Regions from separate parts of the Bacillus salitolerans genome, predicted to be linked through region 3. Evidence: a T-box and tRNA genes for the amino acid it is inferred to sense, from the RefSeq annotation. Region 3 holds a T-box; the other regions hold tRNA genes.
The links. The T-box of region 3 lies ahead of argS (arginine--tRNA ligase). A T-box ahead of a tRNA ligase gene usually reads a tRNA of that ligase, here a tRNA-Arg.

Region 1 (3,288 bases), on a different contig from region 3:
ATAACCAATCAAGGCCCTTTTCTAACCTATATGAGAAAAGAAATTTACGTTTGAGATTGAAAATACTTATCATAATACTTGAAAAGTTACTCAGCCCGAGGGATGTGAAATAAGTGACTAAAACTCATGGTCTTTATGCAAAATTAAGGGGAGTAACAAGCCAACCGATCGATAGAAACCGCATTATTTAAACGTTGTAAATCTTCATTAATTAGATGAAGCTTCCATTGAATTCAAACGTTGATATTTATGTTATGTATAGAAGTTTTCAGCAAGAGAATAGGCTAGTGACTTGTAATCCAGCTCCAGCACCCAGTCACTCGAGGTCTAATGTTCCTAAATGAGTAAAAGCGGAAAAGCACACTTTTTCTCATTTAGGGTTATTTTCTGCCTGAGGCTAAACGGGGTGCTTGCCTTTCGTTCTTTGTAATAATAGATGATATTCATGTAATCCGCAATTATCGTTGCTTTTAATTTCTGAATATACGCAACCTCTACGCCACTTGGTTTGTCTCCATATGCTTTATTCAACTTCCATGCAATATTTAAAAAAAATGGAGGTTTTTTTTTCCAAATATCGAATATAAAAAGGTATAGGAGGGAGATCATGAAGGACAATTCTATCGCAATTATTCTACGATTTATTGGTTTTCTTACAATCGTTCTAGGTATAATATTTTCGTTTGACTTAACTGACAATTTCGGAGGAAGTCTGGCTTTAATAACCGGATTCTACTCATTCATTTCCGGCATGTTATTTATAGGATTTGGTGAAGTTGTTCGAATATTACACGAAATGAATCAACGTAGTAAAGAACAGAACATGTTGCCAGTTGCAGAAACTACTACACAAACAGACACAACACCTACGTCACCTATTCGTAACGATCAAATTGAAGAGTTTTACAGTGATAAGGGTCTATATGTAGACGCAATTTATGAAGCACCAGGCGATGATATGTACTTCGTAAAAGTTAAAGATAAGACTCAGTTAGTAGAGCTTGGCGGTTTTTCACCTGTCATAATACCACAAGCAAAGTGGAGCGAGTCGGTTAAAGTAGCGTATCAGGATATGAAATAAAAAATGCCACTTATTTGTGGCGCTTTTCTCTTACTTCCGTATATTATTGATCGGATGTCACTAGAAATATATTAATGAAATCAAGACGGAACAAATGCATGGTACAAATACTCAATGCTCTTGAGTATCAAAATTATGACCACGTTTCGAATGAGAATGAAATGCTTTCTTATGAACGTGTGAAATGAAGTTGTTTTCTTAACAAGTTTCAACACTTCTCTGAAGATAATAACGTTGTGTTCGAATTGCAGTGTAGCCTTCCGTATAGCTTCACATATTTTTTATTTCCAGTTGAAAATACGCATTAACCTACGTTATAATACATAAGCACCAACCTCCTTAACACTGCGTCTTTTTTCGGTGTATTGTGCATTTGTCTGGTAGACCTTACGCATTCTTAAAAGGTGGTATAGAGAGGTTAAACTTATATTATCCTGCGCTCGTAGCTCAGTTGGATAGAGCGGTGGTTTCCGGTACCACGTCTGCCGGGGGTTCGAATCCTCTCGAGCGCGCTGAAAAACAAGGCTTTGCTTTTGCGAAGTCTTGTTTTTTTATTGGCTAATAGAAAAGAAAATTCCTAGTTTTTTTCGAAAATTGAAGAGCTACGTACTTTTATTCCGTAACAAATAGGACAGATTGCCGAGTGAAATCCCTGAGAAGGGTGTTCTCAAAGACATTTTGTTGTGAGAAACGGAGCCCATCGCCGTCGTTTTGGGAGTTGGTGTTAGCCAGTCTTTCTAATATCTTTCGGTTAGAAATATTCTTTGATGTTTTATTCCTCACAATTGTCGTATTATCTACCTTTAGATTCAGGTTGTTTATTTTTTTAAAAAATAAAAAAAAGCCGAGTTGATCTAAATCAACTCGGACGAATATTCTCTTTGGTAACCCAGATGGTGTACCAACCAAAACCTTATCTTACCCTTATTATACACTTATTGTCGAAAGTTGTCGATATAGGTCGAATAAGTAAATGCTGGTTATCACTAGCGTTCATATAGTGATAAAGAGAGACCTACGAAAATATTCGTAAGGTCTCATGCGTTTTGTCATTTTTTTATAGATCTATATATTTACGCTTTTTAACAACTTCAATGGGTTTTTCAATATGCCTTAATTTACGATCAAAAAGAAACGTTCCAAACGGTAGAAGGGACGCGAGTACACCGATCACTCCAAACCAAAAGGATTGACGATAAGCGAAAAATACATGTGCTAATGCTAGAATGAACAGAACAAAAAATAAACCATGAATGCCTCCGGTAATGGTGACAGCCAAAGGGAAGTCTGCCATATACTTTAACGGCATGGCAATAAATAATAAAATTAAGTATGATAAGCCTTCAATAAAGCCAATCACACGTAGTCTTCCGAGTGAATCTTTAAGCATGTTGTTCCTCCTATGGACCTTGCGGTTGTATAGCCTCATTATACCTTAATGATTCGCCTTGAAACAGCTAAAAATCTTGGGATTTCACAGTCGCATATGCAGCCTCTAAGTTTCTAATTCTCCTTAATGTTTCAGAGCATTTTGTAAGGTTTTCGGTTACGAGTGTCGAAACTATTGAGCGATAGTAGCTATTCATTGCGTCAGTCTTGTCAGTGAACTCTGCATGCATTTCAACATGCTTCCGCAGATGCTCTACAAAATATTCCTCAGAAAATAAGTCGATCATCGTCTGTGCCTCCCTTACAAATTCTAGTCGTTCAACAATCTAGTTCTTTATTGTAAAATAGAGTAGAGGTGATGCTTGTGAATAATCGGTTAATCCAAACGCAAACCACAAAAATATCATTATCGAAAGAATTAAGACAGGCGATCACACTACTACAATATTCCTCGTATGAATTATCACAATATATTAATCAAGTTTCACTAGAAAATCCCTTTATTCGAATACATGATACAGTTTATCAAACTAGTGGGAATTATAAACCTTCTGGGTCTAAAAAAAGGGAGTTAGAGCTACCTGGGAAGTTAGGGCCAACGTTGCACGAATATATCTGCACTCAAATTGAATATTTATCAGAACCACTTGATGTAAAAAAAAGAGCTCTATTATTAGTTAATCATATTGATGAAGATGGCTATATGAGAGAGGATTTATCAACAATTAGTCATATGACTGGTGAGAGTAATGAGAGATTACTTGAAGCATTATCAATCATCCAAACACTTGAACCTGTAGGAGTAGGTGCTCAAACCT
Region 2 (3,288 bases), on a different contig from region 3:
GTTCGATTCTCATCACCCGCTCCAAAAAGTTTTATAGTAATTTGTCCCAGTAGCTCAGCTGGATAGAGCAACGCCCTTCTAAGGCGTCGGTCGGGAGTTCGAATCTCTCCTGGGACGCTAACTAAATCGGGTGCAATGCCCGTCAAATCAACCTTCTATATCGTTTAGTGAAACGGTCAGTATAACGGTCATGTAAGTAATTACACCGTATATCGACTTACACACTTTCGATATAGGAGGTTTTTTGTATGACCAAAAGAAAAGGAATATTTGAAGTAAATGTAGATGTGAGAAAGATTTTAGAAGGGAGTTCTACTACCTCTAAAGAAGCACCAAAGGCTATTAAGCAAACGAATGTATTAAGTAGGTCTATATTAATTTCAGATGCTCTTGATGTCATTACAAGGCAAATATAGCTACAAAATATTTGAATTTGGAGAATCATTTGTAATAGCAAAGAGATTTGAAGCAAACCAAATAAAATAACAGGTTAACTAAGAGGATATTATGATTAAGAAAACAGGAAATGAGTATAGTGATTTATTAGAACAAGAATTGTTAGAAGCAGGTGTGCCAATGCTGAATGGATTAGACGGTAAACCTATGAATCCGACTAATGTGTTAGTAAACCATTCAATTTCGGCTAAACCATTTATTAACATATTATTAAACTATGCTCAAAGGAAATAGAGTGGTGGAATGGAGAACAGCCTGGACTTCACCATTTATTTGGAAATGTTTTAAACCCTTTCCTCATTGCTCATATAGAAGCGGAAGAGAACATTGACCTTATACAAAGGTATTTGATATCTTAGAAAGAATGGCGAAGAGTACAGATGATGACATAGACAATGTCTTAGTAGTTACTATACTTGCACGAATAGGTGATGATTCAGAGGTTTTAAAGAAATCAATTAAATACATGGGTGCTATTACAAAGGACAAATCTTATGAATTTGAAAAGAATTTAGGAAGGACATTAAAACCATTTAAATAAATTAGAAGGTGCATAAATGGATGTTAAGACGATTGCAGAGGTATATAGACTAGGACTACTAATAAAGTTCTTTAACGTGGAAGAAGTTATCCAATGGATTGACAATATCATTGAGGAAAGGGATGTTAATGATATTCCTTCTGTCTTTTATGATATATCATTAGTAAAAGACAAAAAAAGAATGGTTGATTTGTTAGGGGAAATTGATGGAACGGTTGAAAAGAATAAGCCAACTAATATATTACTTAGCTTAATCTATGACAGTTGGGAAATAAAAAATGAAGATGAAACAATCAGTATGATGAATGATTTAGCTTATATCTCTTATGATTACATAGATAGCTTATTGTTCGGAACAATTGTGGCACTTGTAGACCAATATGAAGAAGCCAAAAATGGATATGGTAATCCTTCTTGTTCTGTGGAAACCATTTTAGGTTATGTATCGGAAGCTAAAGATTCAATAAAGGAATTTCTAGTTGATTATAGGCAATATATGAAGTTATGGAAGGATAAAGGGTAGTGTAGGAGACCACTTGAATGTATTGGGAGGTGGTCTTTTATAATATCGACATTTGTTTGTTAGTTCATTTTAAATTACATATCCTAATTGATAATGAAACATACTTCTTTTATAATGGGGATAAGCGATAACGGTCTAAGTTCGACAAATGACCGTTATACATGAACGTGAACGAATAGCGATATATAAGGCAGCTCAGCTGGATAGAGCAACGCCCTTCTAAGGCGTCGGTCGGGAGTTCGAATCTCTCCTGGGACGTCATTTAATGTTTTGGATAAGTGAAAGCACTCATAAACGTTGTTAAATCAACGTTTTTGGGTGTTTTTCTTTTGTGTAGGAATATTAAAGAATTTGATAGGAAAAGATCTAAAATTTATTTATTAGACAAGTTATATCACCATCTTCTCAACCTTTTCAATAATGCTTTTCTCATCTCGAACTGAAACATGGTTGATAGGAACCTCCTATATATAACAAGACGCTTGTGAATGACGTATTCTGGTGGGCTATATTCAGAAGTAGTTACACGATTAACAGGCACAGCATCTCAGGATTTATCTGTAATGTATGATACAACTTATTATTATATAGTAGTCGCTTCAAATGTTTAGTGATAGTTTGAATCGTAATAAAGCCTCTGTGACCCTGCATAATTCTTGCCGATTCAAGATAGCAAAATTGATGTTGACTCATTTTATAAAATCAACTCAGATGGGACAGTTTACTCTTGAGGGACAAAAGCTACAGACAATTAGGGTTAAGAGATCCGACTAAACGTACCTATCTAACAAGCAATTTATCTCTCTTCCTAATCGATGACCTAGTAGTAGGATAGAACTTTTTAGTTGCTCTTGAGCAGAGTTTACGGTTGGGGAGCTAATGCTTCAAGGTAGGATTATTTCTAGTCCAACCCTAATTCACACTAGTACTATAGTTGATGCAGACTAATAATAATTAGCCCTTCTCATTTGAGAGGGGTTCTTTTCTTTTTTCTCTTATGATGGAGAATTACAGAATTAAGTGGTTTATTCTGAACCTTTATACCGAGGCTGAATTAGAGATGATACATCGGGAATTATTAGGGAATTCCTAGGAATGTTTCACCTATACATCGGGAATTATTTGGAAATCACTAGGAACTTTACATATATTGAAGGATTTAGAAGTTTTTAATCCGAATAACCGTTATAAGGGGGTGAGACTATGAAAAAGTTTTTAATAGGAATGTTAGTAATTGGAGCTTTAGCTGTAACTGCTGTAACAGCAACTCCAGTTGCTGAAGAAGAAGCTACTGTTAAGGTTTTAGATCCAAGATTACCAGTAGTTAGACCAACATAATAAAGTATAGAAAAACCATCATTCAAGCTCGTTCTAATTAATTTGGAGCGAGCTTATTTAATATAATCTAGCATCAACTAGCATTCTATCCAATATATAACATGGTGAAATTCACTTACTGAAAATGAAGGAGAATATCATTGGAAAATAATAATAAATCGTATTTTTACGCAGAAAAACAAGAAGAGTTAGACCGGCTTAAGCTCCAAGCAAGTGCTGTACAAGATATTGAATTAGGAATTTTAGAGAAGCATGGTTTGTCAACTCATCTTGATGTTCTTGATGTAGGTTGTGGTCCAGGGTTTACGACGAGTTTACTAGCAGATAGATGTCAGCCGACATCTCTTTTAGGAGTTGATAATAATCCTGAATTAATTTCTAAAGCTAAAGAATTGGCAAACTCTAATAATCAATCTACTGTTTTTTCTAT
Region 3 (3,288 bases):
TCCTCATTAATATATTTGGAAAAAATGGAATATACATAATAAAAAACTTTAAGGACGGTAACTTGTGAGAAATAATAGTTTAAAAAATAGCAGGGTACGAACTCCGATTTTTTTTATCATACCAATTATTTATATTTTGATGATGTTTATCATTGCTTCAAGTATTGTAATGGTGAAAGAAGATAGTTTCACATTTCATCCTGTAAAACAGAATGTACAAAAGGCGCCTATAGAGTTTTTGGTAGAAATCATAAGCCTTCAAAATACCTATTTTAAACAAGACCTCCTTGAAGACATGAGTCCGATTTCTTTCTCAAAAGTGGCATTTGAAACGACCCTACAAATTCAACTCGGAGATATAAGGACCTTGATAGGTAATGAATTACCAGGGTATGCCTTCTTTGATACAAAAATTCTTGTACCGGGATTAGGAACAAACTATACAAACATTCCATATGAGTCTTCACCACCTCTCGAAGATCTTTTACAAGAAAGAGAATTATCAAAAATAGAATTGGAGAAATTAGAAACAATTAGAGAATCAGAAACAATAACACCACCAGTAAGCACCTCTATAAAGAAAAGGGTACTCATTTATCATACTCATAGCTATGAATCCTATTTGCCGTTAATCGGACTTACTGGCGATCCGGATGAAAACAAAGCGGTGGATGCGAAAACGAATATAACGCTAGTAGGTGAAATGCTTGGTAAACAATTAGAACAGAAAGGGATTGGCGTAACGGTTGATCAAACAAATATAGGGCAAGAATTAAATAGAAGAAACTGGGGAGTGACGAGGGCGTACGAAGTATCTAGAACAATCGTCGAATCTGCTATGGAAAACAATGATAATATCGAGTATTTAATTGACATTCATAGAGACTCTGCTAGAAGGAAGACTACAACGATCACGATTAACAACATGCCCTATGCAAGAGTGTATTTTATAGTGGGGCAAGCAAGTGAAAACTACGAGAAAAGCTTTCTATTTGCTAACAAAATACATGAAGAGTTAGAATTACAATACCCTGGGATTAGTAGAGGAGTATTTGAAAAGGGACTTACTGAAGGAAACGGTCATTATAACCAAGATTTATCCGATAATTCGATTCTTATTGAAGTGGGCGGGGTTGATAATGACATGGTGGAAATAAAAAATACCGTTGATGCACTAGCAAATGTAATAAGTAATTACTTATTGAATGAAGAAAAAGAGAATAATAATGGCTAAAGAATTATATTTCTGGCTTTTCTGGACACTAATTTCGTCGTATATAAGTTTAATTCTGTTTCCTGTTACATTTTTAATTGCTTCTCTATTTGCTGGATTTATTATGTGTTGTAAGGTACTCATTACGATTCATATAAACAATCATGATGGATCTCGAAAAAGATAGTTTCTAAGAAATTACATTTTTTACTTGTTTTTTGAGAAAAATTGGCTATAATGATAAGAAATATTCAAATCATCAATGACAAAGAGAGTAGTTATTTGTGAAGGCAAAAGCGAATCAGGGATGGTGGGAGCCTGATGCTGGATCAATAATGAACCGCACTTTTGAGATGCTACCTGAATGAAGTAGGGTTAGCCGGGGGAATCCTCGTTAACAAAGGAAAGTGGCTTTATCTATCGTTGATAAAACAAGTAGAGTGGTACCACGGGATTTGTTAACTCTCGTCTCTTTTTTAAGAGATGGGAGTTTTTTTATTTTTATAGGAGGAGATAAACATGAACTACAAACAAGACTTAAGTAAAATGATTGTCGAAGTTCTAGATGGACAGGTAGATCAGCCTAAAGTCCTTAACATGATTGAGAAGCCAAAATTCTCACATATGGGAGACTTTGCTTTCCCCTGTTTTGAATTAGCAAAGATGTATCGAAAGTCCCCGCAAATTATTGCACAGGAAATAGCTGTTAAAATAGAATCCCCATTGATAAGCAAGATAGAGGTAATGAGTGGATACTTAAATATTTTTCTAAACAAGAGAATGGTTGCCATGAATGTCATCAACGAAATTATCTCAAAACAGCATCACTATGGGGGACATCAAATTGGTAATGGTGAAGTTGTAACGATTGATTTCTCATCTCCGAATATAGCTAAACCATTTTCGATGGGACACTTAAGATCGACAGTGATAGGAAATGCGCTAGCTCTTATCTCAGAAAAATGTGGATACCGTCCATTTCGTATTAATCATTTAGGAGACTTTGGAACACAGTTTGGAAAACTAATCGTCGCATATAAGTTGTGGGGAGACGAACAAAAAGTAAAGGAAAATCCAATTAAAGAGCTATTGGCACTGTATGTAAAATTTCATGATGAAGCAGAGAAGAATTTACAACTTGATGATCAAGCACGTGAATGGTTTAAACGTTTAGAAGAAGGTGACGGAGAAGCGTTAAGATTGTGGAACTGGTTTAAGGAAGAATCGTTGAAGGAGTTTTCCAAAATCTATGATCTTCTAGGTATTAAGTTCGATTCCTATCATGGTGAAGCATTTTATAATGATAAAATGGAAAACATTGTCCAAACATTAAAAGATATGAACCTGCTTGAAGAATCAGAGGGAGCACAGGTTGTTTCACTTCAACAATACGATTTACCCCCTTGTTTAATCAAGAAACGTGATGGAACTTCATTGTATGCTACACGTGACCTAGCAGCTGCAACGTATCGACATGACACCTATCATTTTGCAAAGTCCATATATGTAGTAGGTAATGAGCAAACCCTCCACTTTAAACAAGTGTTTTCAGTAGTAGAAAAAATGGGCTATCAGTGGCATGATGGACTCATCCATATTCCCTTTGGCATGATTCTAAAAGATGGGAAAAAAATGTCGACGCGTAAAGGCAAGGTTGTGTTGTTAGAAGAGGTTTTATATGAGGCTATTGAGCTTGCCAAAAAAAATATTTCAACTAAAAATCCAGAATTGTTCCATAAGGAGAAGGTCGCTCGAGAGGTAGGTGTTGGTGCCGTCATTTTTCATGATTTAAAACATTACCGAATGAACGATATTGAGTTTTCTTTACATGACATGCTGAAGTTCGAAGGAGAAACAGGTCCTTATGTACAATATACACATGCGCGAGCTTCGTCTCTTCTAAGAAAGGGGAAGTATTCCGCAGGAAATACCGAAATTATGCTGGAGGAGGATGAGGCATGGAAAATCATTACGAATCTAATGGATTTTCCAGAAATCGTTGAGCGTGCCATGAAAGAGTATGACCCTTCACTACTTGCAAAATACGTATTAGATCTTTCGAAGGAATTTAATAA

Region 1: it has a tRNA-Arg gene. The T-box ahead of argS (arginine--tRNA ligase) is inferred to sense a tRNA for this amino acid. The anticodon was not compared.
Region 2: it has a tRNA-Arg gene. The T-box ahead of argS (arginine--tRNA ligase) is inferred to sense a tRNA for this amino acid. The anticodon was not compared.

What each region holds. Positions count from the first base shown of each region.
Region 1 is NZ_JBHUEM010000054.1:238,387-241,674, forward strand. Features, by position in the region: gene ACFSCX_RS23190 (hypothetical protein) at 608-1,081, shown strand; tRNA gene ACFSCX_RS23195 (tRNA-Arg) at 1,518-1,593, shown strand; gene ACFSCX_RS23200 (DUF3817 domain-containing protein) at 2,139-2,471, opposite strand; gene yvfG (protein YvfG) at 2,539-2,757, opposite strand; gene rpoN (RNA polymerase factor sigma-54) at 2,835-3,288, shown strand, end outside.
Region 2 is NZ_JBHUEM010000004.1:47,044-50,331, forward strand. Features, by position in the region: tRNA gene ACFSCX_RS05355 (tRNA-Gly) at 1-24, shown strand, start outside; tRNA gene ACFSCX_RS05360 (tRNA-Arg) at 44-117, shown strand; gene ACFSCX_RS05365 (hypothetical protein) at 249-416, shown strand; gene ACFSCX_RS05370 (hypothetical protein) at 508-690, shown strand; partial or broken gene ACFSCX_RS05375 (DUF7674 family protein) at 806-997, shown strand; gene ACFSCX_RS05380 (hypothetical protein) at 1,014-1,520, shown strand; tRNA gene ACFSCX_RS05385 (tRNA-Arg) at 1,713-1,775, shown strand; gene ACFSCX_RS05390 (hypothetical protein) at 2,724-2,858, shown strand; gene ACFSCX_RS05395 (class I SAM-dependent methyltransferase) at 2,999-3,288, shown strand, end outside.
Region 3 is NZ_JBHUEM010000007.1:106,812-110,099, reverse strand. Features, by position in the region: gene spoIIP (stage II sporulation protein P) at 65-1,234, shown strand; T-box leader at 1,467-1,689, shown strand; gene argS (arginine--tRNA ligase) at 1,733-3,288, shown strand, end outside.